Regions from separate parts of the Saccharospirillum sp. ABV4_185 genome, predicted to be linked through region 2. Evidence: predicted binding sites of a transcription regulator. Region 2 holds the regulator's gene; each other region holds the start of a gene.
What was found. The regulator sigma-54, encoded in region 2, starts transcription at its own class of promoters, with help from an activator protein. The targets are predictions, from matches to a motif close to TGGCACNNNNNTTGCTNT.
Positions count from the first base shown of each region.

Region 1: a site for sigma-54 is predicted at 5,765-5,782, ahead of ACXAE6_RS16670 (CmpA/NrtA family ABC transporter substrate-binding protein). Genes of this name have one in related genera too.
Region 3: a site for sigma-54 is predicted at 3,254-3,271, ahead of flgB (flagellar basal body rod protein FlgB). Genes of this name have one in related genera too.
Region 4: a site for sigma-54 is predicted at 5,819-5,836, ahead of flhA (flagellar biosynthesis protein FlhA). Genes of this name have one in related genera too.

Region 1 is NZ_JBSWUW010000001.1:3,501,441-3,509,315, forward strand. It holds gene putA (bifunctional proline dehydrogenase/L-glutamate gamma-semialdehyde dehydrogenase PutA) at 1-1,986, opposite strand, end outside; gene ACXAE6_RS16650 (helix-turn-helix domain-containing protein) at 2,147-2,929, opposite strand; gene ACXAE6_RS16655 (TetR family transcriptional regulator) at 3,107-3,679, shown strand; gene ACXAE6_RS16660 (NAD-dependent epimerase/dehydratase family protein) at 3,704-4,684, shown strand; gene ACXAE6_RS16665 (urea carboxylase-associated family protein) at 4,701-5,552, opposite strand; gene ACXAE6_RS16670 (CmpA/NrtA family ABC transporter substrate-binding protein) at 6,060-7,433, shown strand; gene ACXAE6_RS16675 (ABC transporter permease) at 7,521-7,875, shown strand, end outside.
Region 2 is NZ_JBSWUW010000001.1:2,331,766-2,339,640, forward strand. It holds gene ACXAE6_RS10915 (HPr family phosphocarrier protein) at 1-54, opposite strand, end outside; gene rapZ (RNase adapter RapZ) at 51-923, opposite strand; gene ACXAE6_RS10925 (PTS sugar transporter subunit IIA) at 929-1,384, opposite strand; gene hpf (ribosome hibernation-promoting factor, HPF/YfiA family) at 1,387-1,692, opposite strand; gene ACXAE6_RS10935 (RNA polymerase factor sigma-54) at 1,840-3,384, opposite strand; gene lptB (LPS export ABC transporter ATP-binding protein) at 3,446-4,171, opposite strand; gene lptA (lipopolysaccharide transport periplasmic protein LptA) at 4,172-4,711, opposite strand; gene lptC (LPS export ABC transporter periplasmic protein LptC) at 4,698-5,264, opposite strand; gene ACXAE6_RS10955 (KpsF/GutQ family sugar-phosphate isomerase) at 5,264-6,235, opposite strand; gene ACXAE6_RS10960 (MlaC/ttg2D family ABC transporter substrate-binding protein) at 6,395-7,057, shown strand; gene ACXAE6_RS10965 (BolA family protein) at 7,169-7,411, shown strand; gene murA (UDP-N-acetylglucosamine 1-carboxyvinyltransferase) at 7,415-7,875, shown strand, end outside.
Region 3 is NZ_JBSWUW010000001.1:2,854,371-2,862,245, reverse strand. It holds gene ACXAE6_RS13620 (flagellar hook-basal body complex protein) at 1-1,463, opposite strand, end outside; gene ACXAE6_RS13615 (flagellar hook assembly protein FlgD) at 1,568-2,323, opposite strand; gene flgC (flagellar basal body rod protein FlgC) at 2,369-2,812, opposite strand; gene flgB (flagellar basal body rod protein FlgB) at 2,815-3,213, opposite strand; gene ACXAE6_RS13600 (CheR family methyltransferase) at 3,374-4,198, opposite strand; gene ACXAE6_RS13595 (chemotaxis protein CheV) at 4,272-5,228, opposite strand; gene flgA (flagellar basal body P-ring formation chaperone FlgA) at 5,432-6,160, shown strand; gene flgM (flagellar biosynthesis anti-sigma factor FlgM) at 6,298-6,609, shown strand; gene flgN (flagellar export chaperone FlgN) at 6,651-7,142, shown strand; gene ACXAE6_RS13575 (coiled-coil domain-containing protein) at 7,164-7,875, shown strand, end outside.
Region 4 is NZ_JBSWUW010000001.1:2,919,658-2,927,532, reverse strand. It holds gene cheY (chemotaxis response regulator CheY) at 1-258, opposite strand, end outside; gene ACXAE6_RS13880 (RNA polymerase sigma factor FliA) at 563-1,276, opposite strand; gene ACXAE6_RS13875 (MinD/ParA family protein) at 1,299-2,126, opposite strand; gene flhF (flagellar biosynthesis protein FlhF) at 2,188-3,546, opposite strand; gene flhA (flagellar biosynthesis protein FlhA) at 3,557-5,779, opposite strand; gene flhB (flagellar biosynthesis protein FlhB) at 5,890-7,044, opposite strand; gene fliR (flagellar biosynthetic protein FliR) at 7,051-7,824, opposite strand; gene fliQ (flagellar biosynthesis protein FliQ) at 7,829-7,875, opposite strand, start outside.

The sequences.
Region 1 (7,875 bases), 1.2 Mb from region 2:
TTCATCGATGCTGTCCTGCAGTGTTTTACCGGCTTCACGCGCACAGAGCGACATCAGCTCGGCGGTGTTGGCTTCCATTAAATCGGCCAGCTTATCCAGGCAGGCAGCACGCTTAACGGCAGGCGTACGGTTCCAGCCGGACCAGGCCTGATGCGCCGAGGCCAGCGCTTCGCTGGCCAGCTCGGCGGTGGTCCAATCCAACTGACCAACGCTTTGACGAGTGTCGTAAGGCGAAACAATAGTCTGGGTGTCTCCGGTCGCTACCGCCTTGCCGGCCACCAGCGGTTTCAGCTTCCATTGGGTTTGATCGAAACCGGCGATGTCTTCCAACAAGGGTTCACGCTCGAACGCCACCGCCAGGTTATAGCCTTGAGAATTGCGTCGGCTGTCGCCGAACATTTCACTGGGGCGAGGAATTTTCGGGTTACGAAAGACCGGATGACGCAACGCCACTTCAACCGGCGATTGCACCAGATCACCCACCGGAGTTTCGGCGTCGACCAGCCGATGCACAAAGGAAGAGTTGGCACCGTTCTCCAGCAGACGACGCACCAAATACGGCAGCAGATCTTTATGCGCACCGACGGGCGCATAAATACGCACCGTGGGTTTATCGGATTCCAGCAAACTGTCGTAGAGCGCATCGCCCATGCCGTGCAGACGCTGGAACTCGAACTCGCGCTGGGGGTTCAGCCGTGCCAGTTCGGCAATGGATGCCACGGTGTGAGCATTGTGCGTCGCAAACTGCGGATAGAGCACGCCACCGACGGCATCGCTCATCAGAAAACGCGCACACACCAGGTAAGACACATCGGTGTTTTCTTTGCGCGTATAAACCGGGTAATCAGCCAGACCCAACTGCTGGGCGTGCTTCACTTCGGTGTCCCAGTAAGCGCCTTTCACCAGACGAATCGGAATGATGTCGCCCTGCTGCTGCGCCAGCTTGGTCAGATAACCGAGCACCGCCAGAGCGCGTTTGGAATAGGCCTGAATCACCAGACCGAAATGCCCCCAACCGCGCGCGTCTTCGCTGTTAAATACCTGCTTAAATAAACGCAGCGATAATTCCAGACGATCCATTTCTTCGGCATCGATGGTGATGCCAACACCCAGAGCACGGGCTTCCTTAACCAACTGGCTGACACGATCCGCAAGCTCGGTCATCACATCATCCTGATGCGCTTCTTCGTAACGCGGATGCAGTGCGGAGAGTTTGATGGAAATGGTCGGACGCGGCAGTTCGCCCCACTCGTCTTTGCGCTCACCGAGGGTGCGCACCGCTTCGAGATAGGACTGGAAATAACGCTCGGCATCGTGATCGGTAAAGGCCGCTTCGCCGAGCATATCGAACGAATAGGTGTAGCCTTTTTTGCGGTAATCACGGCCATTTTTGATGGCTTCGCCGATGCTGCGACCGAGCACAAACTGCTTGCCCATAATGCGCATCGCCTGGTTCATGGCGGCGCGAATCACCGGTTCACCGGCGCGGTTGATCAGTTTGGACAGTAAGTTGGCAGGTGAGGTTTCGCGGCTGTCGAGCGAGGTGACTTTGCCGGTCAGCATCAAACCCCAGGTCGAGGCGTTGACCAGCAGTGAATCGGACTTGCCCATATGTTCTTTCCAATCCGCGACTGAGAGTTTGTCGCGAATCAGATCATCGGCGGTATCGGCATCCGGCACCCGCATCAACGCTTCGGCCAGACACATCAGGATGACGCCCTCTTCGTTATCGAGGCTGTACTGCTGCAGCAGTTTATCGACCGCGTGAGCGACGTCGCCCTGATCGCGCACCTGTTCGACAATACGGCGCGCCGTGCTTTCTACGTTGGCGCGGCTGCCGTCGGACGGTTCAGCCAGCTCAACCATTTGCGCCATGTATTCATCTTCATCGACGGCGTACTGATCACAGATATAGCGGAACCATTGGTCCTCGTCCGCAGAACGGTATTCGCCGGAGAGCGCCCGGGCCGGATCAAACTGAGTCATAGCGGTCGTACCTGTCGGTTTTGTGAATCACTGACCGACCACAGTAGAGCGCCGCTGTTATCGCTGGCTTGTCAAAAAAACCGATTCTTTTGCAAAAAAATCCGCTGTTGCGAACCGAGGTCACAGCTTGGAGCGACTGATCTTGACGTCGGGAAAAGGCTTAGCTGGATTGCTGACGGCGCACCTGACCAGGCGATAAACCCAGTTCGTTCTTGATGGCGTGAGTCAGCGCGCTTTGGCTGGAAAAGCCGGTTTCGACAGCGATGTCGGCGATGGGATGGGACGAGCAGCGCAGCAGCCAGACGGCCTGGTCGAGACGGTGCTTCATCACATATTGGTAGGGTGTCATGCCAGTGGTCTGGCGAAAACGCAGATGGAATTGACTGAGGCTGAGATGGCAGGTTTGGGCCAGTTCGGCGACCGAGACTTTGTCTTGCAGGCGCTGTTTGATCAGTTGATCGATGCGCTCCATATCGAGCCGGCCCGGGCTCTCTTGCGGCCGCAGCGTTCGGCCGGTCAGACGCTGGTAGAGACTGTGCAACAGCAAGGCGCTGATGTGTTGCTGCATCTGCGGATCCTGGCCGTGCAAGTCCAGTTCGTGCGCCATGGCTTTCAGTAGCGTGTTGAAATGGTCGTCCAGTTGGAAATAGTGCGGTCGATCGAACAGCCGATCGAGCATTTCCCGGTCGATGCGACTGTCGATAGCGCTGTCCAGATCGAAATCCAGCACCAGCATGCGGTTGTCACCCAGGCCCTGAAAGGCATGGCCGCACTCGGTCGGCACCAGACAACCGCCGCCTATGCGCAGTTGCTCACCGCCGGTGCCGTCCAGCTCAAAATCGGCAGCGCCTTCAAAGCCTAGCACGACCTGATGATGACGGTGATGATGGCGGTCGCCGCTTTGCGGCATTTGCGCCAACCGACTCACTCCACCCAGCCACATCCTGCCTCCTATCACCGACTAAAGTCGGACCCCGTCTCAGTGGGTGACACCTTAAGCCGCGCCAGCCCCGTTGCCAATAGCCAGGCCGGCATCCCTACAAAACGACACCGGAAATCTTTGCAGAGCGCTTTTCTTTCAATTAATATCCGACCGGTTGGTTATTAATGGAGAAACAGCATGGCTCGAACCCGCAGCATTGATCAGCAAGGCATCCTCGATGCCGCCGAAGCCGTGGTCGCCCGCGATGGCGCGACCCGTTTAACACTCGATGCCGTGGCGACCCAGGCCGGCGTCAGCAAGGCATCGGTGCTTTATGACTACAAAAACAAACAGGCGCTGATTGCGGCGGTGGTGCAACGCGCGACCGACAGAGACAACGCCTTTAACCAAAGCCAGATCGACGCACTGGGCGACGTCGACAGCCCGACCATTCGCGGCCGCATCAACGCCGCCAGCCAGCCGTTTCCCGAAGAGTTTGGTGCCGTGGCGCTGCAGTTATGCGCAGCGCTGGCGCAAGACCAGACACTGCGCGGCATTGTGCAGACCAACCAGCAACAAACCCTGGCGTCGGTGCTCGATACCGCCAGCAACCCACGCGGTGCGCGTCTGGCTTATCTGGCTTTGGAAGGCCTGAAACTGCTGGAGTCGTTTGACTACCTGCACTGGTCCGACGATGAGCGCCGCGAAATTATCAGCGACATTGAATGGCTGGTTAACAGCCAGCCCGGCAAGGCTGCCAAACCCAACTGAACCCAATATTTAGAGCATTGATTGATGACAACAACGTCTTATTTTTTAACCGGCGGCAGTGGTTACATCGGCCGCAATTTGATTCGTTTTTTAATCGCACAGGGCCACTCGGTAGTTGCCCTGGCACGCAGCGATAAATCCGCAGCCAGTGTCGAAGCGCTCGGCGCCCAAGCCGTCCGTGGTGATTTACTCGACACCAATCTGGCCGAGGTTATGGCCGGCTGCCAGGTACTGATTCATGCCGCGGCCGATACCGATCACGACAACCGATCCAAAGCGCAATACCAGACCAATGTTGAAGGCACCCGCAATGTGCTCGACAACGCCCGTCGCGCGGACATTAACAAAGCGCTTTATATCAGCACCGAATCGGTATTGCTGACCGGCAAAGCATTGCGCAACGTTAATGAAGATCAGCCGATTCCAGCAAAAGCCATTGGCGAATACAGCCGCAGCAAAGCAGCCGCCGAACGTCAGGCTTTGGCTTTTGCCAGTGAGGATTTTCAGGTCATCGTCGTGCGGCCGAGGTTTGTCTGGGGACGCGACGACACCACCGCCCTGCCGCATTTGGTGGATGCCGCTGTGTCAGGACAGTTGGCCTGGATCGACGGTGGTCACTACCGCACGTCCACCACTCATATTCACAATCTCTGTGTCGGTATCGAGCGCGCCTTAGCGCATGGAAAGAATGGCGAGGTGTATTTTATTGCCGACGACGAACCCGTTGAGTTTCGTCAATTCGCCACCGACCTGCTGGCCAGCCAAGGCATCAGCGCCCCGGACAAAAGTGTGCCCTTTTGGCTACTGAAAACGCTGGCGGCCGGAGGTGATTTTCTCAGCCGGATAAGCGGCGGTGTGATTCGTGGCCCGGTGACCCGGCAGTCGCTGGCGACCTCTGCTGTTGAGGTCACACTCGACATCAGCAAGGCAAAAACTGAGCTGGGTTATCAACCAGTTATCAGCCGCGCTGAGGGTCTGGCTGAGTTAAAAAACAAAGCCTGGTAAACACTGCGGGTAAGCACTAGCCGTCGGCTCGATAACCATTGACCGACGGCGCTTGCCAACCTGCTAGGTCCGCAACATCCGGCCGATAAATTTCCACCAGCAACGGATAGCAGGCGGCCGCGTCACTGGAATGACTGGCGCTGCAATCGCCACCCGGACAGGCCGACAGCGCACCGAGCAGATCCACTTCAGCAAAAAACTCTAAATAGTCGCCCGGCCGCACCGGACTGGCTTTCATAATGTACTGATGGGTATCGAGGCTGAAGCCGGTGCACATAAAGACGTTTAACACATCGTGCACATAAGGCTCAGCCTGCTCAAACGACCAACCTTTATATTTCGCCAAGGCGCGCGTCAGGTTGGAATGACAACAATGATGATAATGCCGACCCGTTAATTGATGCTCGGTGTAAGGGTCGCAACGCGTGCCAATCACATCGTGCACGCTGCAACCTTCATCGTCCCAACCGTACCAGTCGAGCGTATCGGCGCTGATGGTTGCCAGTGGGCGCAAATAAGGAAAGCGACTCCATAACCGATCGCCAGTACTCAGATGAGTGCCCTGCAAAGCGCGCGTTTTACCGCTGTAAAAGGCTTCTTTTAAATCCTCTTGATGCCAGAGATTCAGATCACCGACCTGCGGCCCTTCGGTTGAAACGATGCGGAAAAAATGCCCGGCCGGTACCTCAAAGGTGCCCGCCGTTCTTGGCTCAATCTGCACGCTTTCCACTAACCTCATGTTATTGCGTGCCGCTGCCATCAGTGACTGGCTGGCCGTCTGATCGTCATTGGGATAGGCAACAACCGCCGCTACCGAGCGACGTTCACTGGCGTCAGCAGGGGCGGGAAATTGGGCTGGGTATTTCATTAATCATCCGCGGTAATCCGTTTAAACCAGAGCATGGGATAAAGGCCTCGGCTTGCCAAGCGCTCTGTTGTTCAGATTCACTTCCTGGTGCACAGGCTTAACTGACAGCACGTTCTTGGTGCGACATTGTCGATAACGGCCAGGCTGATCGACGCGCCTTCTGGTTATTAATCTCCTGCAAAACAAGCAGTTGGCCATCCATTGAACTGAGTTGGCACAGGCTTCGCTTAACAGCCTTAGAAGCTGAGACATCGGCGGGGTGAACAGGTTGAACCCAAAGATGTCCAGGTCTTCGATAGAAAACCTAAGGTTGTTTTCTCAGGATTCCGGCGAGCGTTTTTGACTTCGACGCCACGGTGTTGTCACCGTCGTCTTTGCATACGACCCCGACCCCAACGCTCCCCGACATCCTGCATTGCAACGACTGGCAACGGCGCCATTACCGCTCACGCGGTGAAGGCGCCGTTTTTTTTTGCCCGAAAAAAATCGGACCCGAGGGAGAGATTCATGACACTGCTGTTCGCACGACGTTGGCAAGCTGGATTGTTCGCCGCCATCACCGCGCTACTTATCACTACCAGCGCTCAGGCCGAACTCGGCTGGCCAGAAAAACCCGCGCTGAAGCTCGGCTTTATCAAGCTGACCGATATGGCGCCGCTGGCCATCGCTTATGAAAAAGGCTTCTTCGAAGACGAAGGCCTGTACGTCACCCTGGAGGCCCAAGCCAACTGGAAGGTGTTGCTCGACGGTGTTATTACCGGCGAGCTGGATGGCGCTCATATGCTCGCCGGTCAGCCCTTGGCCGCGACCATCGGTTACGGCACCCAGGCCAATATCATCACGCCCTTTTCCATGGACCTGAATGGCAACGGCATTACCGTTTCCAACAGCGTCTGGGAGCAAATGAAGCAACACATACCACACGAGGACGGCCGTCCGGTTCATCCGATCAGCGCCAGCGCGCTCGAGCCAGTAGTGCGCGATTACCAACAACGTGGTCAGGCATTCAACATGGGCATGGTGTTCCCGGTATCGACGCACAACTATGAACTGCGTTACTGGCTGGCCGCCGGCGGCCTGCACCCGGGTTATTACGACCCCGACAACGGCGATACCTCCGGCCAGATCGACGCCGATGTGATGCTCAGCGTCACACCGCCGCCGCAGATGCCCTCCACCATGGAAGCCGGCACCATTCTCGGTTACTGCGTTGGCGAACCCTGGAACCAGCAGGCGGTGTTCAAAGGCATCGGCGTGCCGGTGATTACCGATTACGAAATCTGGAAGAACAATCCGGAGAAGGTGTTTGGCATTACCGAGGCATTCGCCGAGGAAAACCCCAATACCACGGTGCGTCTGGTCAGAGCTCTGATTCGAGCGGCGCAGTGGCTGGATGCCGACGACAACGCTAACCGCGCCGAAGCAGTAGAAATTCTGTCACGCCCGGCCTATGTCGGCGCCGATGCTGAAGTCATCGCCAACTCCATGACCGGCACCTTCGAATATGAAGCCGGTGACACCCGCTCCGTGCCCGATTTCAACGTCTTCTTCCGCTACAACGCCACCTACCCCTACTACTCGGATGCGATCTGGTATCTGACCCAGATGCGCCGCTGGGGCCAGATCGCTCAGCCGCAGAGCGACCAGTGGTACCAGGACACCGCCGCCCAGGTGTACCGCCCGGACCTCTATCAACAGGCCGCCGAATCGCTGATTAATGAGGGCCTGCTCAGTGCCGATCAGTTCCCCGATTTCGCGGCTGAGACGGGCTACAAACCGCCGCAGTCAGAGTTTATCGACAACATCACTTACGACGGTCGCCAGCCCAACGCCTATCTGGACCAGTTCCCGATTGGCCTGGGCAGCGACCAGACTCTTTAAGCGAGCCAAGCGAGGCGCGTCATGACGATACAATTGCGAATCAAACCCTGGCTGCGCTGGCTTGATCGGCTGCCCGCCTGGAATCCAATGGCCGCCGTCGCGGCCGCTACCCTGCCGATATTAGGCCTCACCGTCTTTATCATGCTGTGGCACTTCGGTGCCGCCCAGGTCAACACCTCTCTGGGCCAGTTTCCCGGCCCGGCAACGGTGTTCGAGCAGTCGGTCGCGCTGTGGCAGGAACACGAAACAGCGCGGGAAAAAGAAGCCGCCTTCTATGAGCGTCTGGCCGAGCAAAACGCCGCCCGTCAGGCCGACAATCCCGACTTCGAGCCATTGAAGATCGATTATCCGGGCAAGCCGACCTTTCTCGATCAGATCGGCACCAGCCTGGTCACCGTGCTGGCCGGTTTTACGCTGGGCAGTCTGCTGGCGATACCGGCGG
Region 2 (7,875 bases):
AGCGCGAGCGTGCAACCCCAGTTTGTTGATGATGGTGAGTTGTTCTTGAATCACGCCTGATCGTTTCCCATGTCGCGGTGGCGCAGCTGAACGTTGGCGTTGCCACTGGCAAAGGTGTGATGCAGCTGCTCGGCGAGAAAAACACTGCGGTGCTGACCACCGGTGCAGCCGATTGCCACAGTGAGGTAGGAGCGCTGGTTGGCTTCGTACTGATGCAACCAGCGGTCGAGAAAGCGACGGATGTCTTCAAACATTTCGGTCACCGCCGGTGAAGCGCGCAGAAAGTTCTGAATCGGTTCGTCCTTACCGGTGAACATGCGCAGCGATTTGTCCCAATAGGGATTGGGCAGGCAACGTACATCGAACACCAGATCGGCATCACGAGGCACGCCGTGTTTGAAGCCGAACGATAAAAACTGCAAGGCGATGCCGCCGGGCTTGTCGATCAGCCGTTGCCGTACCTGGTCGCGCAACTCCTGCAACGACAAACCGCTGGTATCGATTTTCAGACTGGCCAGATTAGCCACCGGCGCCAGCAGTTCGCCTTCCACCGCTATGGCTTCGGCCAGGGATCGATCGGCATTGGTCAGCGGGTGTTTGCGCCGCGTGGCGGAGAAGCGTTGCAGCAGTATGGTTTCTTCGGCATCGAGATAAAGAATGTCCGGCTGCAGCGTTTGCGGCAGGGATTTAAGGATTGCAGGCAAGCCATTGATGGCATCGGAGGCGACCCGGGCATCGATACAGACCGCTACGTCCGGCTGGGCAGTACTGGCGGTCATCCAGTGAACCAGTTCCGGCAACAAGGCTGGTGGCAGGTTATCGATGCAATTAAAGCCAGCGTCTTCAAGCGCGTTCAGAACGGTACTCTTGCCCGACCCTGAGCGTCCGCTGATGATGACCAGCCGGAAATCGGGATGCGCCATGGCGATCAGAGGCCCTGAATAAATTGCTGATAAAGGGTCTGGCTGTCGGCGGCCTGGCGCAGTGATTTCACCAAGGCGCTGTCGTTGAATCGTTCCACCACAGCGGCCAGTAAATTGAGATGATCGTCGGTGGCCGCTTCAGGCACCACCAGCACGAACAAGAGGTCGACCGGTTTGCGGTCGGGAGATTCAAAATCGATGGCTTCGTCGAGTTTGGCGAGCGCGGCGATGGGGCGTTCAATCTGCGCCAGACGACAATGCGGTACAGCAATGCCTTGGCCTAAACCGGTGGAACCCAGGCGCTCACGGGCAATCAGCTGATCGAAAAGATCGACTTCACCAACACCATCGAGTGAAGCCGCCAAGCGTTCGGCCAGACTCTGCAGAACGCGTTTCTTGCTGACACCGAACGCGCCGGTATAGACGCGTTCGGATGAGAGGACCTGGTCCAGTTGAATCATGGTTAACGAGAGTTCCCGTGCATGCGGTCGACCGTTTTTTCTTTGTGCTTGAGCAACTGGCGGTCGAGTTTGTCAGTGATCATGTCAATGGCGGCGTATAAATCATCGTGTGCAGCATCGGCGTGCAACTGAGCCCCTTTGATGTTCAGCGAAGCTTCCGCTTTTTGCCGATTTTTTTCAATACTGAGCGTCACCTGGACGTTGCCAATCTGATCGTAGTGTCGCTCCAGTTTTTCCAGCTTGGAGGCAACATAGTCGTGCAGAGCTTCAGTAACTTCGACGTGTTGACCGCTGATGTTGACTTGCATAGTCCGCTCCTCATGCAGTGACAATGATTCAGGCCATGATGTCGGCCGGCTTCCTTGAGTGCTATCCCTGATTTCAGTCTAGCTCCTGATTCAATCTTTGCGGTGAGAGGCTGCTACTTCAAGCCTGCAGTCGTTCGAAAATCTGATCTAAATCAAACTCTTACGTTCATTTGACGGAGGTATGTGCATGGCCTCCCGGTACTTGGCAATGGTGCGTCGGGCGACCTTGATGCCCTGGTCGCCAAGCAGGGTGGCAATCTTGGAGTCACTCAGCGGTTTGCGCGGGTTTTCCGCCGCGACCAGTTTGCGAATGATGGCGCGAATGGCGGTGCTCGAACATTCGCCACCGCCTTCGGTGCTGACATGGCTGGAGAAGAAATACTTCAGCTCAAAAATACCGCGCGGTGTGTGCATGTATTTTTGCGTGGTGACGCGTGAGATAGTCGATTCGTGCATGTCGACCGCCTGCGCCACATCATGCAGCACCAACGGCTTCATCGCCTCTTCACCGTGTTCGAGAAAACCGCGCTGATGTTCAACGATATTAGTCGCCACTTTTAGCAGCGTTTCGTTACGGCTTTGCAGACTTTTTATGAACCAGCGTGCTTCCTGAAGATGATCTTTAAGGTAGGTGTTGTCGCTGGAATTATCGGCGCGTTTTACCATCGAAGCGTAGGATGCATTGACGCGCAGTTTGGGCGCGATGTCCGGATTTAACTCAACCAGCCAGCGATTGTTTTTGATGTCTTTGCGCACCATGACATCGGGCACCACATATTCGTCTTTGCCGCTTTCAATCTGGTTGCCCGGTCGCGGGTTCAGGCTTTGAATCAGCAGAATAACGTCGCGCAGGTCGTTTTCTTTTAGTCGCGTTTTGCGCATCAGTTGGGCGTAGTCGCGTGCGCCAAGCAGGTCCAAATGATCTTTGACGATCTTAAGCGCTTCCTGTCGGCTGGGGGTTTCTTCGGGCAATTGGTTTAATTGAATGCTGAGACAGTCGGACAGATCGCGGGCGCAAACGCCGGCGGGGTCGAAATGCTGAACGCGGCGCAGTACCGCTTCCACTTCGTCCATTTCCAAGGGGTCGTCTTCACTGGACAATTCTTTGTCCAGGCCTTCAAAAATTTCATCGAGGCTGGACTGCAAATAACCTTCGGCATCGACGCTTTCAATAATGGCTTCGGCGATCAGTCGATCGCGATCGGTCATGGTGGTCAGATTGAGCTGCCAGTTCAGATGATCCCAAAGCGAGTCGGTGGTGCCGTAGACGTTTTCGAAATTGAAATCGTCATCGCCGGAGGGCAAACCATGGCTGGTTGGCGTGTGGGTGTAGATGTCGTCCCAGGACGAATCAACCGCCAGATCATCCGGAATGTGTTCCTGAATTTCCATTTCCTGGCGATTGTCGGAATTGTCGATCAGAGTTTCGGCTTTGGCCCTGTCGCCATTGAGAGCATCACCATTCAGTGAATCGCCATTATGTGATTCGCTGGTGTTGGCATGGCCATGTTCGCCATCGCTGCTGTTGCCGCCGTCGTCTTCGCGAACTTCCAGCATGGGATTGGTTTCCAACGCCTCCTGAATCTCCTGTTGTAAGTCCAGGGTCGACAGTTGCAGGAGACGAATGGCTTGCTGCAGTTGCGGCGTCATCGTCAACTGCTGACTCATTTTAAGTTGTAAGGAGGTCTTCATAGAGGTGTTAATACGCCTTTGGGCCTGTTAATTACAACGAGTCCTGACGGGGATATTGCCGTCATAGCCGGAACTGGTCGCCTAAATATACCTCACGCACGGTGGCGTTGTTGAGTACATCCTCAGCTGTTCCTTCAGCGATGATATGTCCGTTGCCAACGATATAGGCTTTTTCACAGATATCGAGCGTTTCACGGACGTTGTGATCGGTGATCAATACGGCAATGCCGCGATCGCGCAAATGATGAATGATGCCTTTGATGTCGCCTACGGAAATCGGGTCGACACCGGCAAAGGGTTCGTCCAGCAACACCACCGCCGGCTCCATGGCCAGGGCACGGGCGATCTCTACGCGGCGTCGCTCACCACCGGACAGCGCCATACCCAGGCTGTCGCGGATGTGGTTGATGTTGAACTCATCGAGCAGCGATTCCAACCGATCATGGCGTTCGCTGCGCGACAATTCTTTGCGCGTCTGGAGCACGCCGAGAATATTGTCGGCGACACTCAGCTTGCGAAAGATCGACGCTTCCTGAGGCAAATAACCGATACCGTGACGAGCCCGGGCGTGCATGGGCAGTTTGGTGACAGCGGTATCGCCGACGTAGACCTCGCCATTGTCGGCAGGAATCAGCCCAACAATCATATAGAAGCAGGTGGTTTTCCCTGCGCCATTGGGGCCAAGCAGACCGACGATCTGGCCAGGCTCCACGCTGAGGCTGACATCGCGTACCACCGGGCGTTTGCGGTAACTTTTGGCCAGGTGTTTAGCGTGCAATAAACTCATTCAGTCCACCGCTCCTGGCTGGATGATCCAGGTTGCCTGAGGCGCTTCAGGATTTTCTGTCTGGCTGCGTACCGAGCGCACACTGAGCGTTTCTTCAACCAGATTGTATTGGATGTATTCAGCGGTGATTTGGCTGTCATTCTGCTCCAGGCGCCCGCCGCCTTCGGTGATGATGATGTCCTGCTGCGGCCGGTATTCGATACGCTGACCTTCGACATGGATCAACGGCTCGCCAACATCCGGCTGTTCCTGGTAGCGCGCCGGTTCGCCACGCGCTTCGAGAAATTCAATCACACCGGTGGCCGGGTCGCGGGTGACATCAAGGGTATCGGCCCAGACTTCCAGGCTGCCCTGCTTGAGGTGAACGTTGCCCTGAAAATGCGCTTCGCCACTGCCGCTGCGAAAAGCGCCCTGGTCGGCCTGAATGGTCATCGGCTGATCGCGATCTCCGGGCAGTGCCAAAGCGGCGCTGCTGCACAGGCACAGTGCGGCGGCGGTCAAGGCCTTGTGCCAGCGCCGCTTGGAATCAGTCGACCTCATAATGAATGGCTACCTCGGATTGCAAAGTAAGGACGGGATCATCCGTCGTTAGATCGGCGTTGAATCCCACGCCTGTGGCCACCTGCGGGCCCTGGGTGAGTCTAACAGGCTCAGGTGTGCTGACGAAGTCGCCATTTTCGGTCACCTGCAGCCAGTCGGTTGCCAGTTCCCAGCGAGCCAGGTCGCTCAGCTCATGCACTCTGACGGCATTTTCGAAGATAACGTCGCCATTACTGAACAGCGTGGCGGCCTGGGAGCGGATGGTCCAGTCGGGACCGTTGTCGCGAATCAGCCGCACGGTGGGGACCGTCACCTGACTGTTGCCGCTGTCCTGGTAATAGGCAAAGGAGCTGGCCACGGTGTAAAGGCTCGGCTGGCCACTGGTGTCATAGCGGGTCTGCTGGAAGGTGCGGATAAACAGATCCGGTGGGTCTTCCGGCAGTTGTAATTCAGTATTGAAGCTCGGCGGTGCTTCGGCCGGGTGCCACCAGATAATAGCGGCCAGCACCAGGAGCGCGGTTGCGATGGGCAGAACCGTACGCAATCGAGGCATCAGGCCACACCTGCACGCAAAATATCGTGCATATGAACGATGCCGACCGGTCGGTCTGCATCAACGACAACCAGAGCGGTAATCTTGCGCGATTCCATTTCAAACAGCGCTTCGGCTGCCAGGTGTTCGGACGAGATGGTTTTGGCGCCAGCATGCATCACGTCGGCGATCGGCGTTTTATGCAAGTCGATGCCAGCATCCAGGGTGCGGCGCAAATCGCCATCGGTATAGACGCCGAGCAGTTGGCCGTTGTCGTCGACAATCGTGGTCAGACCGAGACCTTTACGGGTCATTTCCAGCAGCGCATCGCGCAGTGGCGTGGTGGGTGCGACGGCCGGAAAGGCGTCGCCGCGGTGCATGATGTCGCCGACTTTCAACAAGAGTTTGCGTCCCAGGCTGCCCCCGGGATGAGAGAAGGCGAAGTCGTCGGCGGTAAAGCCGCGCGCCTCGAGCAGCGCAATGGCCAGGGCATCACCCATGACCATGGTTGCTGTGGTCGACGACGTCGGCGCCAGATTGAGCGGACAAGCTTCCTGCTCGACGCCACAATAAATGTGGGCGTCGGCAGAGCGACCCAACGTGCTGTTGGGGTTGCCGGTCATGCCGATCAGCCGGGCGCCGAGGCGTTTGATCAGTGGAATCAGAGTGATGACTTCGTTCGACTCGCCAGAGTTGGACAGGGCAATGACCACATCGTCACCGGTGATCATGCCCATGTCGCCATGGCTGGCTTCACCGGGATGGACAAAAAAGGCCGGTGTGCCGGTGCTTGCCAGGGTCGCGGCCAGCTTGTTGCCAACGTGGCCTGACTTGCCCATGCCGGTGACCACAACCCGACCTTTACAAGCCAGTGCCAGATCACAGGCGCGTTCGAAACCGGCATCAAGATGAGCGCCCAGCGATTGCAGAGATTCGATCTCCAGGCGCAGCGTGCGTTGAGCCGATTCCAGGTAATTGATCGTTGCGTGCATAGACCGTTTCTTGTCCAAGGGTTCTGAACTGGCGGGCTAGATTACCACAAAGCTGATCTGTCTAAACTGTGCACGGCATCATCTTTGCTGACCTTTGGCATCTCGCACCCAAAGCGCTTCGCCCTTAGAATAGGTGGCGCATACCGAAAGGAGAAATGAATGAGTGTCATGCGAAGGGTGTCGGCCCTGTTGATCGGTGTTGGGTTGTCATTGAGCACAACAGTGATGGCTGAGACCTTTACTCCCAGTCAGTCGGCCGAGCAGAGCGTGATCGACGGTGTTGAGCAGGTGTTGACCGTTGTCGAGAAATACAACAGCGGCGACGCCGGTGATCGCCAGGCCTATCTGAATGAAGTATCCGAGGTGCTGGAACCTTTGATCGGCTACACCGTCATCGTCAGTCGTATTATGGGCGATACGCTGCAAACCGCGACCAATGAACAGAAACTGCGTTTTCTGGAAGTGTTCAAGCGTTCGATGATCAATACCTACGCGGGTGGCCTCTATAACTTTGGCGCCTTCGAAGTGCGTCTGGTGGACGATCAGGACAATGACGACGATAGCGTGCGCAACACCCGGGTCCGGCTGGAAGCGGTATCACCGCAGGGCCAGCGTTACCCGATGGTACAGAGCGTCTACTACAGTCAGGCTTCTGACGGCTGGAAAATGCAGAACGTGATTTTTAACGGCATCAATCTGGGGGTGACCTTCAAAACCCAGTTTGACCAGATCTACCGCGAGCAGGGTGGTGATCTGGACGCAACCATCGACGAATGGGAGCGCATCACCGCCGAATCGTTCGAAGCCAGTCAATTTCAATAAACACCGCACGATAAAACGGAGGTCGGTCGACCTCCGTTTCTCCATTTCGATTTACGCTCGCTTTCCGTATAATCGCCACCCCTTTTTATCGGATTCAACGCAGAGAGACCTATGTCAGCCGACGATGTGAAAGCTATGCTGGTCGCGGCCCTGCCGGATGTCGACTTCGACGTCGACGGTGCAGGTGCCAAATTTTCTGTTCGTGCCGTTGGTGATCTCTTTGCCGGCAAGCGTCCGGTTCAGCGTCAGCAGCTGATCTACGGCGTGTTGAACGAAAAAATTGCCAGTGGCGAAATACATGCCGTCACCATGGCCCTCTACACACCGGATGAATGGTCCGCCGCGGAGAAATAAACCTTGGATAAATTATTGATTACCGGTGGCGCACGCCTGGACGGTGAAATTCGTGTTTCAGGTGCCAAAAACGCTGCACTACCTATTATTGCTGCCACCTTGCTGACCAAAGAACCGGTAACGGTACGCAACCTGCCGCACCTGAACGACATTACCACCATGATCGAACTGCTCGCCTGCATGGGCGTGGAAGTGGTCATCGGTGAAGACATGAGTGTCGAAGTTACCGCCGGTACCATTCGTAATATGACCGCGCCCTACGAGCTGGTGAAAACCATGCGTGCTTCCATTTTGGTGCTCGGTCCGTTGCTGGCGCACTTTGGTGAAGCCAATGTGTCGCTGCCCGGTGGTTGCGCCATCGGCAGTCGTCCGGTTGATCTGCACATTCGTGGCCTGGAAGCCATGGGCGCGCAAATCGACGTTGAAGATGGCTACATCCGTGCTCGCAACGATGGTCGTTTGAA
Region 3 (7,875 bases), 520 kb from region 2:
GTATCGTTGGGATCAAGACCCTGGGTCACGGCAGGCGGGAAGGTCGAGTTCGTGGTCAGACCTAAATCACGCACATCGACCGAATTGGTAGTCGACCCCAGAGCATTGACAACAATATCGGTATCACCGACTGCCGCACCGGTCGCGGTGATGGTCAGACGGTTAGCACCAGTGATACTGGCCGCCACGTTCAGACCCGCACCGGTGAATTCGGCGTTAACCGCGGCGACAAAGGCTGCTTGGCTCGCAAAACCGCCACCCGGAACCGGCACGCTGATGTTCGTCGGTGTGCCGCCAATGCTGATCACAAAGTCGATATTGGTAGGCGTGGCAGAGCTGTCGAGGAAGGCACCGCCGCTAGGGAGAGAGTTCATATCACGACCACCGGTCAAAACAGTCGGGGTCGCGGCGTTCACGACCTCAAGACCCGGCTCGGTGGTGCCAGAAGCCATCATGGTACCGTTCTGGAAGTTCAAGTAGTTATCACCAGAAAGGTTACCCACGTTGTCGACGATGCTGACAATCGCCGTGCCATCGGTGGCGTAAACGCCCGATGTCTGGAACGATAAACCGCCGTAGTCGTTAACTGTGGCTTCAATTTTGCCGCGCAAACCGGAGTCACCGGTAATGGACGCATTGATGGCGTCAACCAGGTCGTAAACATCGGTATAAACCTGAGCCGAATCAAACGGCTGAATGGTGCCGGTGACGGTATTGTTCGTTCCCGTGATATTCGGGCCGCGCAGTTCGATGTCCATGGTGAACGAGGCTTCCACCGGAGACGGCTGCCATGGGAACGGCACACGTGGAATACCACCAATCAGTTCGGCGTTGGTACCAGCTGTGGTCGGTGAACCCACGGTGTTCAAAACAGTGGCGGTATCTTCAGTCGGGCCGACCTGCGCTGAACCGATGGCCAGACCTTCGGTGGTCAGGATGGTGCCATCTTCCGCCAGCACCTGAGCACCGGCAGGAACGTTTACCTTAGCATCCACCTGGTGAGTACCACGTGGCGGCTGGTTGGCTTTGTCGACGCGCAGATCGGTCAGCACACCGGTGTTGATGTCACCACCAGCGGTCACACCGTAGCCTTGCAGCTTGGCGTCCTGGTTGCTGACGATATAGCCCTGTTTATCGATGCCGAAAATACCGGAACGGGTGTAGGAAATACTGCCGTTGGGGTATTCGGTGACGAAGAAGCCTTCGCCGTCGATGGCCATGTCGAGCGCCGAGTTCGTCTGGCTGATGTTGCCCTGCTCAAACTTCTGGCCGACATTCACCACCTTTACACCGTAACCAACCTTGTCCTGGCCGTAGCCGATAAAGGATGAGGTATAGGCATCGCCAAACTCCGCACGGCTGGCTTTAAAGCCGGTCGTACTGGCGTTGGCAATGTTATTACCGGTGATCTGTAAGTCCTTGTTGGCGGCCGCGATGCCGCTAAGACCTGTCGTAAAGCTCATCGTATTGCACCTCGCACTGCGCTGTTACAGAGCCAGAACCCGCGTTGCCGCCAAGTTCGTTCCTAGTGTTTCATTCAATTGAGCCGGACCAGCCGGCCCGGCCATCAATAAGCGCTGTTGATCTGGAGCACGTCTTCCATGGTGATGACTTTGCCAGCACCTGCCAGATTCAGCTGGATTTCACCGGCACTGCCGAGGGTGACCGAATCGACGCGTGAACTCATGTTCAACTCAATCTCTTCCTGCACTCCCGCCACACTGCCGAATACATCGAAAGAATATTCACCTTGCGGATGAGGAATGATGTTGCCGTCCTCGTCGGTTTCGAACTTGTCGTAATCGATCTCAACCAGCGCACCGTTGACTTCCAGATTGGCACCATCCCACTTCATGGTGGCCGCTCCCGCTGGCAGATTATCCAAAGGCACATCTTCAATCGTTTCGCCCTCGGCATTGGTGATGCGCAAGGTCATGTTGGAGGCGCCACGAGGCACCTCAATCAAGCCGTACACCAGATCACCATGCTGCAGAATACTGGTGTCCTGGCCGTTAACGGTGACCGAGTTTCCGACCAAAGCCGTCGCCTGCAAGGCTTGCGATGAGGTAAAGGAGGCCGACATGTTTTCCAGGCTGGAGGACATATTCTCGATGCCTTCCACCGTCGAGAACTGGGCCAGCTGGGCAACGAACTCAGCGTTATCCTGCGGATCCAGCGGGTTCTGGTTTTTTAACTGAGTGATCATCAGTTCCAGAAACTCGTTGCGACCCAGTTCATTGCTGTTGGTCTTCTTTTCTTTCTTATTGCCGATGTCGTATTGGTCCAGCGGTGAGCTGCCTGATACGTTGTTGACATCCGCCATGGTGAAACCTCGCTGTAAAAAAACCGGCTAGCGACTAGCTGGTAATTACTGACCCATCGTCAGCGTTTTCTGCATCATCGTTTTGGCTGTATTGAACACCTCAACGTTCACACTGAAACTGCGCGACGCTGAGATCATGTCAGCCATCTCTTCCACCACATTGACGTTCGGGTAATAGACATAACCGTCTTCGTCAGCGAAGGGATGGGTCGGTTCAAAACGGATATCCAAAGGCGCGTCTTTCTCAACAATGGCGCGCACCTTCACACCCTCACCGACATCGTGTTCCAGGTCGACCGGCGCCAGAATGTCGCGCTCGTGCCAGGGCTGCTGCAATTGCTGGAAGATCGGCTTGCGCGCCCGGTAGGTCTCGTCAATGCTCGAGCTCACGCTCTGGGCGTTGGCCAGGTTGGAAGCGGTGGTGTTCAACCGCACTGACTGAGCGGTCATACCGGTGCCGGAAATATTAATGACGTTGCTTAATGACATCCTTATTGCCCTCTCAATGCGCCATCAAGGCCCTTGAACTTGCGGTTGAGGAAATCAAAACTGGAGTTGTAGTCGATGGAGTTCTTGGTGAACTCAGCCTTCTCGACGTTGGGGTCGACGGTGTTGTCATCGATCGACGGCTGGTATGGGAAGCGGTACAGCAGTTCGCTTTCTTCGCGTACACGGCCGGGAATGTGAGCGTTGTCGGTGCGGTTCACTTCCAGGCTTTTGCTGCGCTCGACTTCGCCACGCAAAATCGCCTTGAAGTCGATATCACGCGCTTTGAAGTGAGGGGTATCGGCGTTGGCCAGGTTGTTGGCCAATACCTGAGAACGCTCGGCGCGTACCAGCAGAGCGTTATCGTGAATCCCGAGAGAGTTGTTGAAACCCAGTGCAGACATCGCGCACCTCTTTGCCGCTTTTAGTTCAGATGCAGAACTTATTGCAAAGCAGGTGCCAATTTTATTTTTCTTTATTTATCAGTGGGTTAGACGTTTTCGGCGGGAGCTGGACCGGCATACCGGCAAGGCTTGGCCGTTGCCGGTATGCCGCTTGATGGGATCAGCGTTTGCGGTAAATGATGCCCGGCCGGCAATGCACCATTTCGTACAGATCGCCCAGGCCGTTTACCGCCTCGGAAGCACCGACCATCAGATAGCCACCCGGGTTCAACGTGGCGTGAATGCGGGTCAGGATGTCGCGCTTGAGGTCAGCGGTAAAATAGATCAATACATTGCGGCAGAAGACGATGTCGAACTTGCCCAACAGAGCGTAACTGTCCTGCAGATTGATAGCGCGAAACTCAACGCGTTGAGCAATCGGCGCTTTGACTTTCCAGCGTCCGGCCGGAGTTTCTTCGAAGTGGCGCTTCAATCGTTCCGGGTCCAGACCACGACCAATGGCCAGCATGGCGTATTCCGCGGACTTGGCCGCATCCAGCGCAGTGGCCGAAATGTCCGTGGCGATGATCTTTTCGCCGGCACTGAACACCCGGTTCTTCTGCTTATACTCTTCGATCATCATCGACATCGAGTAGGGCTCCTGCCCCGTCGAGCAGGCAGCCGACCAGATACGCAGCGGACGACTCGTCTTCTGCTGGAAAAACTCAGGCAGCAACTGTTCTTCCAGAATACGGAATGGGTGGATGTCCCGAAACCAGAGGGTTTCGTTGGTGGTCATAGCGTCAATAACGGCCGAACGAAGCGACTGCCCGCCTGGCCTAGACATGGCAGATACCAGATCGGTCAGATTATTGATGGCCGCTTCTTGCAGTATTTTTCGCAAACGACTGGAAACGAGATACTGTTTACTGGCCCCCAGACAAATACCACTGTGCTGTTCGAGGTAATCACAGAAGGCTTCATAGCCCTGGTTAACGTCAACCATTAAAGCCTCAGCTCCTTCATTGCAGTCGTGGGCCGATCAAAAATCAGCCTTCCCGGCTGATGGTTGCACCGCTTCATAACTCTCCTTCAACGGCTGGTAATTCGCCACCCAGATTGGTCACCCGTTCGATGACCAACTGAGCCAGCATATCCGGCTGGAATTTGGCGAGAAATTCGTTAGCACCCACCTTTTGCACCATGCTCTTGTTGAACACACCACTCAAGGAGGTATGCAAAAGGATATAGAGGCCTTTGAGTTTATCATGGGCGCGGATGTGGGTCGTCAGCGTATAGCCATCCATTTCCGGCATTTCAATATCGGAGATGACAATCGGGTAGCGTTCAACCGGGTCCACGCCTTCATCCACCAGACCCAGCAGATGATCCAGCGCTTCGCGACCATCGTTCAGGGCCACCACCGTCAGGCCGACCTGCTCCAGCGTTTTGGTCATCTGCTTACGGGCAATCTTGGAGTCATCGACGATCAACACCTGCTTGGAGACGGCGGCACTGGTGGCTGCTTCGGTAATGATACCCTCGCTGATGTCTTCTTTCATCGGTGACACATCGGCCAGGATGCGCTCCACATCGATGATCTCAACCAGGTTATCTTCGTGTCGCGTTACCGCCGTCAGAAAATGCTCGTGACCCGAGCCTTTGGGGGGCGGCTGCACCTCTTCCCAGTTGATGTTAATGATGCGCTCCACACCGCGGACCATAAAACCCTGATTGCGCATGTTGTATTCGGTGATGATGGTGAGCTTATTGTGAATGTCGGTCAGCGGTGCCTGGCCGATGGCCAGGCTCAAATCCAGAATTGGAATGGTACCGCCGCGCACATGCGCCACGCCTTTAACCACCGATTTGCTCTGCGGCATCTGCGTCAAAGGCGGACACTGCAGTACCTCTTTCACCTTAAATACGTTGATGCCATACAGTTGATCGCCGCTGAGCCGAAACAACAGCAATTCCAGTCGGTTCTTACCCACCAGCTGCGTCCGCTGGTTAACACTATCAAGCACTCCGGCCATGGCCATCTCCGTCTAGCTAGATGCAGTGACTGGTCACCTCAAACAACCAGGCACAGCCTTTGCAGTAACCTTCAACAAGCCCTGAATGGTGTCAAAACACCGACACTCAGGTCGTTAACAAATGGGATTGCAGTGCTGCTCAGTATCCGCCTGCAGGCCCCTTTGGCAGTAAGCATAGACGGCTATCGGCACAGGACAACTGAATGCAATCATTACTCAGGCTATCGGCCCGACTCGGCCAATGCTTAATTCCTTTACTGCTTGGTGCAGTGACGGTTCAGGCGGCGCAGGCGACGGCACAAGCGCAGATCACCAGTGCCCTGAATGCCGCCCTGATTGAAAGACTGGCGCAGCAGCATCCCAATCTGGATGCACAAAACAGTCAGTTTGATTTCCAACTGCAGGCCGTTGCCGGCAATTTGACGCCCTGCACATCCGCCATCGAGGTGGATTGGCGCGGCCAGGATCTGAGCAGTCGGCTAACACCCAAGGTCAGTTGTGCCAACGAAGGCTGGCAACTCTATGTACCGGTCAGCGTCGCCATTCATCTGCCAGTGGTGGTCACCGCCAGCAACCTGAATCGCGGCCATCGTCTAACGGCGGCCGATTTGCGCCTGCAGAATACGGATATTGCCAGCCTGCGCCAGGGTTATTTTGAAACAACTGATAATCTGATCGGTTATCAACTGGCGCGCAGCGTCAACAGTGGCCAGGTGATCACGCCCTACATCGCCGAACCGCCGATGCTGGTCGACCGTGGTGACCGGGTTTATATCCTCTCGCACAGTGGACTCCTGTCGGTACGCACTTTGGGAGAAGCGCTGCGTGAAGGGCGCGCCGGCGAGCAAATACCGGTACGAAATCTGCGTTCCGGTGAAACCGTGCATGCCTATATCAAGGAGCGCGGCGTGGTGGAAACCAGCAGCCGTTAACGACCGTAAGACGATAAACCGCGTGTAAAACGCTAACATTTGGGGAAATAACGGAAATTTGTCACAATTGGGACTAAAGTTCCTGGAGTGACAGCCGTTAACCCCTCCAGAAAAATCTATTTTCAGCGAGGTTAGACATGGCCATGAATATCAACGGCCTTACATCCGGCCAAACGGGCACCGCCAAAACCCGCCAGAATGATGGCGCTGGTGATGTCGGCACCCCGGCTGCACAAAAAAGTGGAACGGAATCTGCTAGTGATAGCGATGTGGTTCAACTTTCCGATCGAGCCCGCATCCTGAAGTCGGCTGGAGACACCATCAGCCAGATGCCGGAAATTGATCAGGAAAAAGTAGACCGCATTCGCAGCGCCATCGAAGGTGGCGACTATAAGATTGACCACGAGAAACTGGCGGCCGCCTTTAGACGCTTTGAATCCGAGCTCTGAGGGTATCAAGGTTAAGGGCGTCGCTGGGGAGGCTCGGCGACATGACCATCGACACTACCACCCTGACCCGTCTGGACGCAGCCCTGCGCGATGCCCAGACTGCCAGCGATGCCTTCAAGCCACTGCTTGAAGAAGAACTGGCGGCTTTGAAGTCTGCCGATATCTCGGCGCTCCAGGAGCTGATTGAACGCAAACGCCAACAGACCGAAGCACTGTTGAGCGCGTCTCAGACACTGCTGCAATGGTGTGCTGAGCAGGACATCGATCCCGACTTCGCCTCCTTTGAGGCCTGGACACAAAACCTGGCCCAGGCCGACCGCGAAAGCTGGCAAAACCGCTGGCGTGAACTGCGGCAAAGCTTGACCGTCAACGACCAGCGCAGTGCCGTCAACCGGCAGGTCCTGGCCACCCTGTCCAGCCGCAAGCAAGCGCAGATGACCATTTTGCGCAATCTGCTGGCCCCCACCGAAACCTATTCCGCCGATGGCCAGAGCAATACCAGCCAGCCCAGCGGCTGGGTTGATCGCGTCTAAAATACGGAGCTGTAGACCGCCATGTTTATTGACCAGATGACCCTTTTCATCCTGGCCGAAGTAGCGGTGGTCTACTTCATTATTACCGTCTTTTTGTTTTTCCGGGGGCGGCTCTATCACGTACTGGTGGCCATCCTTAAAGAGATGCGCTGGGAAAAGCTGCGTCGCCAGCAGGAACGTCAGCAGGAAATCGCTGAGCTGCGCGCCAAGAACAAAAAGCTGACCACCGAATTCGAGGTGGTTAAGCGCACCGCCGAATCGGCCGGCAAAACCATCCCGGAACAGCTGCGCGACCGCGTCGACCAACTCAGCGAGGACGCCCGTCAGGAAGGCACCGACCCGGACGAACCACCCGGTGCCGACCCCGCCGAGCAGCTCAACTGGATGCGTCGGCGCATTCTCGAACTCGAACAGCAATTGCTCTCCGGTGATATCGACGAAGAGATGTGGCAGGAAAAAGCCGGCGATACATTGCGCGAACTGGGCGTCGAACCCGGTTCCAGCAACCGCAAAGAACTGGCGAGCGAAGAGCTGCGCAGTGAACAGCTGGAAAAAGACCTCAAGCAATATCGCAATCAATATGAGGCTGCCAAAGACCGCATTTCCTTCCTGGAAAAAGAAGTCGAAGAGTTTAAGAGCATCGATCTGTCCTCCGAACGGCTGATGGAAAAACCGGAACCCGGTCAGTACGCCGACGAGCTTTACCAATTGCGTTGCGACAAGTTCGACATGC
Region 4 (7,875 bases), 590 kb from region 2:
CTTGGCTTCAGCGGTAACCATCAAGACGGGAATGGATTTCAGACGTTCGTCCGAACGAATTTTCTTGAGCAGTTCGATACCGGTCATACCCGGCATGTTCCAGTCGGTTACCACAAAGTCGAAATCGCTGCTTTGCAACATCGGCCATGCACTGGAACCATCGTCCGCTTCGTGGGTGTTACTGAAGCCCAGGTCGCGCAAAAGATTCTTAACAATGCGCCGCATTGTTGAAAAATCGTCGACAACCAGGATTTTCATGTTCTTGTCCAAGATGACCTCCTCTAGCCTCACCCGACAAACTGCTTACTGTCTTTATGATAGACGCTGGTAACCGGCTATCCAGTCTTGAGAATGCCTTTTCACTGACCGTCGTGGCTCTAAGCGCTAACTCAAGCCCAATTGTGTTACCACAACTGCGAATGAGAGCACCCACAAGACTCGTCAAGGTCTGTTGGCATCTGTATCGACCGGTGATCGCGATAGTTTAGAGCGTCCGGAAGCCGACTAGTCTACCCCAACAGCGGCCGTGATACAGCCTGACTGAAAGGGCAAATACAAGTGGCTACCACTCGCTCATACGGGCACGCAGGCGCATGGCGGCCTGGGTATGGATTTGACTGATGCGGGATTCACTGACGCCCAGAACAGCGCCAATTTCCTTGAGGTTGAGCTCTTCGTCGTAATACAGCGACAACACCAGTTGCTCACGTTCTGGTAACTGCTTGATGGCGTCAGCCAACTGGTGATTACGCTGGTCAGACTCTACTTCCGAATGCGGTGCCAGGTGCTGGCTGTTACCCACCTGGTAATCCTGCAGATCACCATTGCCCTGCTCCATCAGCTCTTCAAAGCTGAACAGACGTGAGCCTTGAGTGTCTTTGAGCAGGGAGTAGTAGTCGTCCAGACTCATCTCCAGCACAGCGGCTACTTCCTGATCCTGGGCATCGCGGCCTTCACGCATTTCAATTTCGCGAATAGCATCGGCAATGCGGCGCGAATTGCGGTGTACGGAACGCGGAATCCAGTCACCCTTACGCACTTCATCGAGCATGGCGCCGCGGATGCGAATGCCGGCGTAGGTTTCGAAACTGGCACCCTTGGTATGATCGTAATTCTGTGCAGCCTCAAACAAGCCGATCATGCCCGATTGCACCAGGTCTTCCAGCTGTACGCTTTCTGGCAGACGAGCCAGCAAGTGATGGGCAATGCGCTTGACCAGCACACCCTGCTCGTTTACCAGGCGGTCGTAATCGACCTTTTTTTCGGTCTGATACATAGTGTAATGCTGCACCGACATGTCAGGCGACTCCAGTAGTCCCCTGGACCAGCCGCTCCACAAAAAATTCGAGATTTCCCCGAGGTGTGGTTGGCAAGGGCCAGGTCGCGACCTTCTGGGCCAGTGAACGATAAGCGATCGCGGCTTTGGACCGCGGATACGCCTCGACAACGGCCTTCTGGCGCTGGACGGCCTTACGTACCGATTCATCCATGGGTACTGAGCCGACATATTGAAGCGTCACATCTAAAAAGCGATCCGTGACCTTCGATAATTTATTGAACAGCGCCTGACCTTCATTGGGCGTACGGACCATATTAGCCAACACCCTGAATCGATCCATCTTACAGTCGCGGTTCAACACCTTGATCAAAGCATAAGCATCGGTCACTGACGTGGGTTCGTCAGTCACTACGATCAGTGTTTCCTGAGCGGCGCGAACAAAGGACGTCACCGTCCGCGAAATACCCGCGGCGGTATCGACGATCAATACATCCATATCGTCGCCCAGATCACTGAATGCACCGATGATACCTGCGTGTTCCTGTTCGCCCAGGTTGGCCATGCGCTGGGTGCCAGACGAAGCCGGAATAATGCGAATGCCACCGGGGCCGGGTACCAGGATATCGCGCAACTCTGCCTCGCCAGACAATACATCGCCGATATTGCGGCCGGACGAAACGCCCAGCAGCACATCAATATTGGCCAAGCCCAAATCGGCATCCAGCAGCACCACTCGCTTGCCCTGCTCTGCCAATGCGACGGCCGTGTTGACGGACACATTGCTTTTACCCACGCCACCCTTACCACCGGTGACGGCCAGTACCTGTATCGGTTTCAAACCACTCATTCGCTCGTTTAACTCCGTTGGCCCAGTATAGGCAATTACCATCGTCTTTGATGGCCCTGTGTCAGCTCGCCTGGGCAAGCCCTGGGCGTGTTTCATCCAGCGCGCGCGCCAATCGCTTCACCAGCCGCACCGGATCGACACTGTCAATATCCTGCGGGATGCGCTGACCATCGGTGTTGTACCACAAAGGCCAGCGGTGACGCAGCAAGCTGTCAAAAACACTGCCAAAACAAGGCGCTTCATCCAGCTTGGTAATAATGGCGCCCGCCAGATGTTGACTCGGAAACGCCTGAATAAACTGGTTCAGACTGTCGCTGTTGGCGGTCGCCGGCATCACCAGCACGCTTTGAATGCGCGCATCCAGACCGGTATCGATTACCTGCTCACGCCACTGACGCAACGCTTCGGCGCTGCCGCTGGTGTCGATCAACACCAGATGATAATGCGCCAGCTCTTGCAGTGTTTCCGCCAGGCTATCGTCTTCACCGAGGGCGCGATAATCCACACCCAGAATCTGACTGACCGACGCCAGGGTATCCTGAGCCCCCAGCTGGTAACAATCGGTACTGACCACCGCCACCTTGGCATGGCCACGGCGCTTGACCGCGCGGGCCGCCAGCTTGGCCAGCGTTGTGGTTTTACCGGCGCCGGTGGGGCCACAGAGTGCCACCACGCCACCTTCGGTCAACGGATCGAACACCGGTACCGACAGGCCAGACGCCAAGCGTGCCAGCAGACGACGCCAGTTGGCATCCAGAGCAGCATCGCGGTTGTAGTGGCGCAACAGCGAACGCTGTACCGATTCACCCAACCCCAGGGCGCGCAAACGGCCTTCCAGTTTTTCCAGCTGAGGCGTTTGTGGCCCCACTACCGGCGCCTGTAGAAAATCGCTTTGCTGTTTGAGCATTTGACGCAGACTGTCGATTTCCTGACGCATCAACGTCATCAACTCCTGGTCGGACTGAGCGCGCAGTTGGGTTGGCTGAGCCTCTGCTTTCGGCGTCGGCCGCTGTGCCGCCTGCTCGACACGCTGCTCGGCTTCCATGGCACGTGCCAGGGGAGAATCCAGTGTCTGATCGGCAGCAAAACTGCTGGTCGCTGAGCGGTCCGGTGCCAGATCACCAAAGGCAGCACGACTGTGCGGCGCCAGATTTTCCAGCAATCCCTTCAGGCTCTCAGTATCCAGCTTGGGCTGGCCATCGTTCTGGCGCGGATGTGCCTTGATAATGGCGTCCGGGTCCGGTGCGGCCGGTCGGTTGGCTTCAAAGCGAGCGAATTCAGCCTCATCGACACCAGCGACAATCTCGGTGCCCTCGGGCAGTTTGCGCGTCGACAGAATAACCGCTTCCGGCCCCAGAGCCTCGGCAACCTGCTTCAGCCCAACCTGCATGCTGGCAACGACAAAGCGTTTCACTTTCATCGATTTATCCTCACTGACCGCCTACCGTGGCCACGATGGTGATGTGTTTATTATCCGGTATTTCCTGGAAACTGAGGACCTTCAATCCCGGCACGCCGTGGCGAACAAAGCGCGCCAACAACATACGGATCGAACCGGAGACCAGCAAAATGGAGGGCTTGCCCTCGCCTTCCAGACGTTGCGACGTCTCTTGCAAAGATTGCTGCAGTCGCTCGGCCATACCCGGCTCCAAGGTCACACCGTCAAGATTTCCATCATTTCCGGCCTGTTGAACTGTCTTCTGCAACAACTGTTCCAACCCGCGATCCAGAGTGATCACCGGTATTTCACGCTCGTTACCAACGATGCCCTGGACGATCATGCGCGACAGTCCCATCCGCGCTGCGCCCGTGAGAATGGCGATATCCTGGCTCTTCGGCTGTAAATTGGTCAGCGACTCGGCAATGGTCCGCAGGTCGCGCACCGGCACTTCTTCCATCAGCAGGTTCTGCAACACCTTGAGCAACTGACTGAGCGTCAAAGTATTGGGCACCAGTTCTTCGGCCAGCTTGGGCGATTTTTTGGTCAGCAGATCCAGCATCTGCTGGGCTTCTTCATGACCGAGCAGTTCATAGGCGTGCTGATGCAGCAGGTGATTAACGTGCGTCGCCACCACCGTACTGGCATCGACCACGGTGTAGCCGAGCGTCTGGGCGCGATCACGCTGCGTCGACTCAATCCACACCGCTTCCAGACCGAAAGCCGGGTCCTGGGTCTTGATGCCATCGAGCGAGCCGAACACCTGGCCCGGATTAATCGCCATATCGCGATCCGGATACACCTCAGCTTCAGCGATACCCACGCCCATCAGCGTCAGCCGATAGGCATTGGGCATCAGATCGAGGTTGTCGCGGATATGAATCGACGGCACCAGAAAACCCAGATCCTGAGACAGCTTCTTGCGAATGCCTTTGATGCGACCGAGCAATTGCCCGCCTTGCGAGCGATCCACCAGTGGAATCAGGCGATAGCCCACTTCCAGTCCGACAATATCGACCGGTTGCACATCATCCCAACTGAGCTCTTTGGTATCACTTTCAGAGCTCGCCACCGGCGGCGCGCCACCGGGTTCGACCTTACCGGTTTTAGCGCTCGCCCCAGCACCACTGGGGGCCGGCGCACCGGGCAAGAAAGATTCACCGGCGGCAACTTTTTGGCGGTAGACAATAAAGAGCGCACCGATCAGACAGATAAACGCCAGTGACAAAAACACGAAATGCGGCATACCGGGCAGCACGCCCATGACACCGATCAGAAAAGCAGCGATGCTCAGCGCCCGAGGCGTGGAGAACATCTGATGCAGAATCTGCTCGCCCATTTCCTGGCTGTTGGAGTTGCGCGTCACCATGATGGCCGCGGCAACCGACAACAACAGCGACGGAATCTGTGCAACCAGACCATCACCAATGGTCAGCAAAGCATAGCGTTCCACCGCCTGACCGAATTCCAACTGATGCTGCAACATACCGATGGCCAGGCCACCAAAGATGTTAATCGCCAGAATCAGAATACCGGCGATGGCATCACCGCGAACAAACTTTGACGCACCGTCCATGGAGCCATAGAAGTCGGCTTCCTGGGCGATCTCAGTGCGGCGGGTTTTGGCGGTTTCGGCATCGATCAGGCCGGCGTTCAGGTCGGCGTCAATTGCCATCTGCTTACCGGGCATGGCATCGAGGGTGAAACGCGCGCTGACTTCCGAGACCCGGCCGGCGCCCTTGGTGACCACGACAAAATTGATGATCATCAAAATGGCAAAGACGATAAAACCAACGGCGTAATTACCGCCAATCAAGACCGCACCAAAAGCCTCGATCACCTGACCGGCAGCGTCACCGCCTTCATGGCCGTAGAGCAACACCACCCGCGTCGACGCCACGTTCAGCGCCAAACGCAATAAGGTCGCGACCAGAATGATGGACGGAAAGACGGCAAAGTCGAGCGGACGCAGTACGTAGATGGTTACCAGCAACACCACGATCGACAAGGCGATGTTAAAGGTGAAAAAAGAGTCCAGAACAAAGGGCGGTACCGGCAGCGTCATCAGGCCCAGTACCAGCAGCAACATCAAGGGCACACCGACGACGCGCTGCGTCATCAGTTTGGCATTGGTGCGGGTGGAGCTGAGAACGGCGCCGCGATCGAGACCGCGTACCTGGGTTCCCAACCCTCTTACATTATCGAGGAAAGCCATCTGTCAATAATCAGGCGAATCTGTAGGTTCACCTTGGTGTTTGCACGGATCGGGCCAGAATGCGATGGCACTCTCAAATTGTTCGGAACAGCGTCACAACCGAGCATGACTTATTGCTGCGGAGGCGGCTCGTCCTCACGCAGATCGTCAGGAATCGGGAAGTCAGGCTTGGCTTCCGGCTTGGGCGCACGCCCTTTGCGCCACTGATCAATTTGATAGACGTAAGCCAATACCTGAGCCACAGCGATGTACAACCCTTCCGGGATCTCATCGCCAATCTTGGTGTGGTAATAAACCGAACGCGCCAGCGGTGGAATTTCCATCACCGGTATTTTGTATTCGTTGGCGATTTCACGAATTTTCAAAGCGGATTCATCGATACCCTTGGCCAGCAGAACGGGCGCCGGCATAGAGTTAGGCTCATACTTCAGCGCGACCGCAAAGTGGGTCGGGTTGGTGATAACCACATCGGCGTCCGGCACATCCGACATCATGCGACGGTTCGCCATTTCACGCTGCAACTGACGAATCTTGCTTTTCACCTCAGGCTTACCTTCGGTGTTCTTATATTCTTCTTTGATCTCCTGCATGGTCATACGCAATTTTTTGGTATGACTGTATATCTGAAAAGGAATATCCAGCGCAGCAATAATCAAAGTACTGGAGCAGATAATTAAAAAGGTCCAGGCCAGCAGTACGACCGCATGTTTAATGGCGGGTTCGGTCGGCTCAAACACCATCGACAGAAAATCGTTTTTCAGGCCGAACAGTGCAATAACGGACACCGTGCCGACCACCAAAACCTTGCCCCAGCCTTTCAGCAACTCAACCAGCGCATTCATCGAAAACATCCGCTTGATACCTGACAGCGGATTAATGCGGCTGGCTTTTGGCGCCGCAGCTTTGGCCGCAAAATTCCAGCCGCCCAAAGCGATGGGACCAACGATGGCGGCGACTAATAACAACGCAAAGACCGGCACCAACGACCAGAGTGCTTCAAAGATCGAAGCTTCCAGATAACGCAGCGCAACGATGGTGTCCCAACTGGCTTGACGATCGAAACTGAAGGTGAACTTCATGATGCCCAGCATCGACTCGCCGACGCTGGGTCCGAACAACAACATACTGACAGCACCGGCTAACAAGACGGCACTGGTGTTCAGCTCACGCGAGCGCGCGACATTGCCTTCTTCTCGCGCTTTCTGGAGTTTTCGTTCCGTGGGTTCTTCGGATTTCTCCTGGGAACTATCGTTCTCTTCTGCCATGACGTCTTACCAGGCCATTAAGTTGCGCATAAAATCGACATGAATGCCGACCAGCTTTTGCACCATGGGATAGGCCGCCCAATAACTGGCCCAGACAATCACCAGACCAGCCAGCATGGAGACCGGAAAACCCAGGGTAAAAACGTTCAGCTGCGGAGCGGCACGCGTCATCACACCGAAAGTCAGGTTGACCAACAGCAAGGCGGCAATGGCCGGCAGTGCCAGCATCAGTGACGCGCGAAACACCCAGGAGCCAAACTCCGCTGCAGCCAGGAAACTGCCCTGGTTAAAACTGATTGGTGCCACCGGCAACACGTCAAAAGAATCGGCCAGCACTTCCAGCACCACCAGATGACCATTAATGGCCAGAAAAACCAGCGTCACCAAGACCTGATACCACTGCGCCAACACAGCCACATTAATGCCGTTGGCCGGATCCACCATCGAAGCAAAGCCCAGGCCCATCTGCATCGAAATAATCTGCCCCGCCAAAACGACCACCTGCAAAATAGCCAGCACCACAAACCCCAGTACCACACCGATTAATATCTGATGCGCGATGATGACCAGGCTGCCCAGACCAGTCACTTCGATCATCGGCATGGGCGGCAAAATGGGGTAAAGCGCCGTGGTCCAGACAAAGGCCAATAACACCCGAACCCGCACCGGCGTCACTCGTGCACCGAGCACCGGCACGATCATAAAAAAGCCAGTGATGCGGAAAAAAGGCCACATATAGTGGCTGATCCAGGAGGCGATCTGGGCGTCAGTCAGTTCCACTTCACTACCCGATCAGGATGGGAATATTAAAAATAATGGTATTGGTGAAAT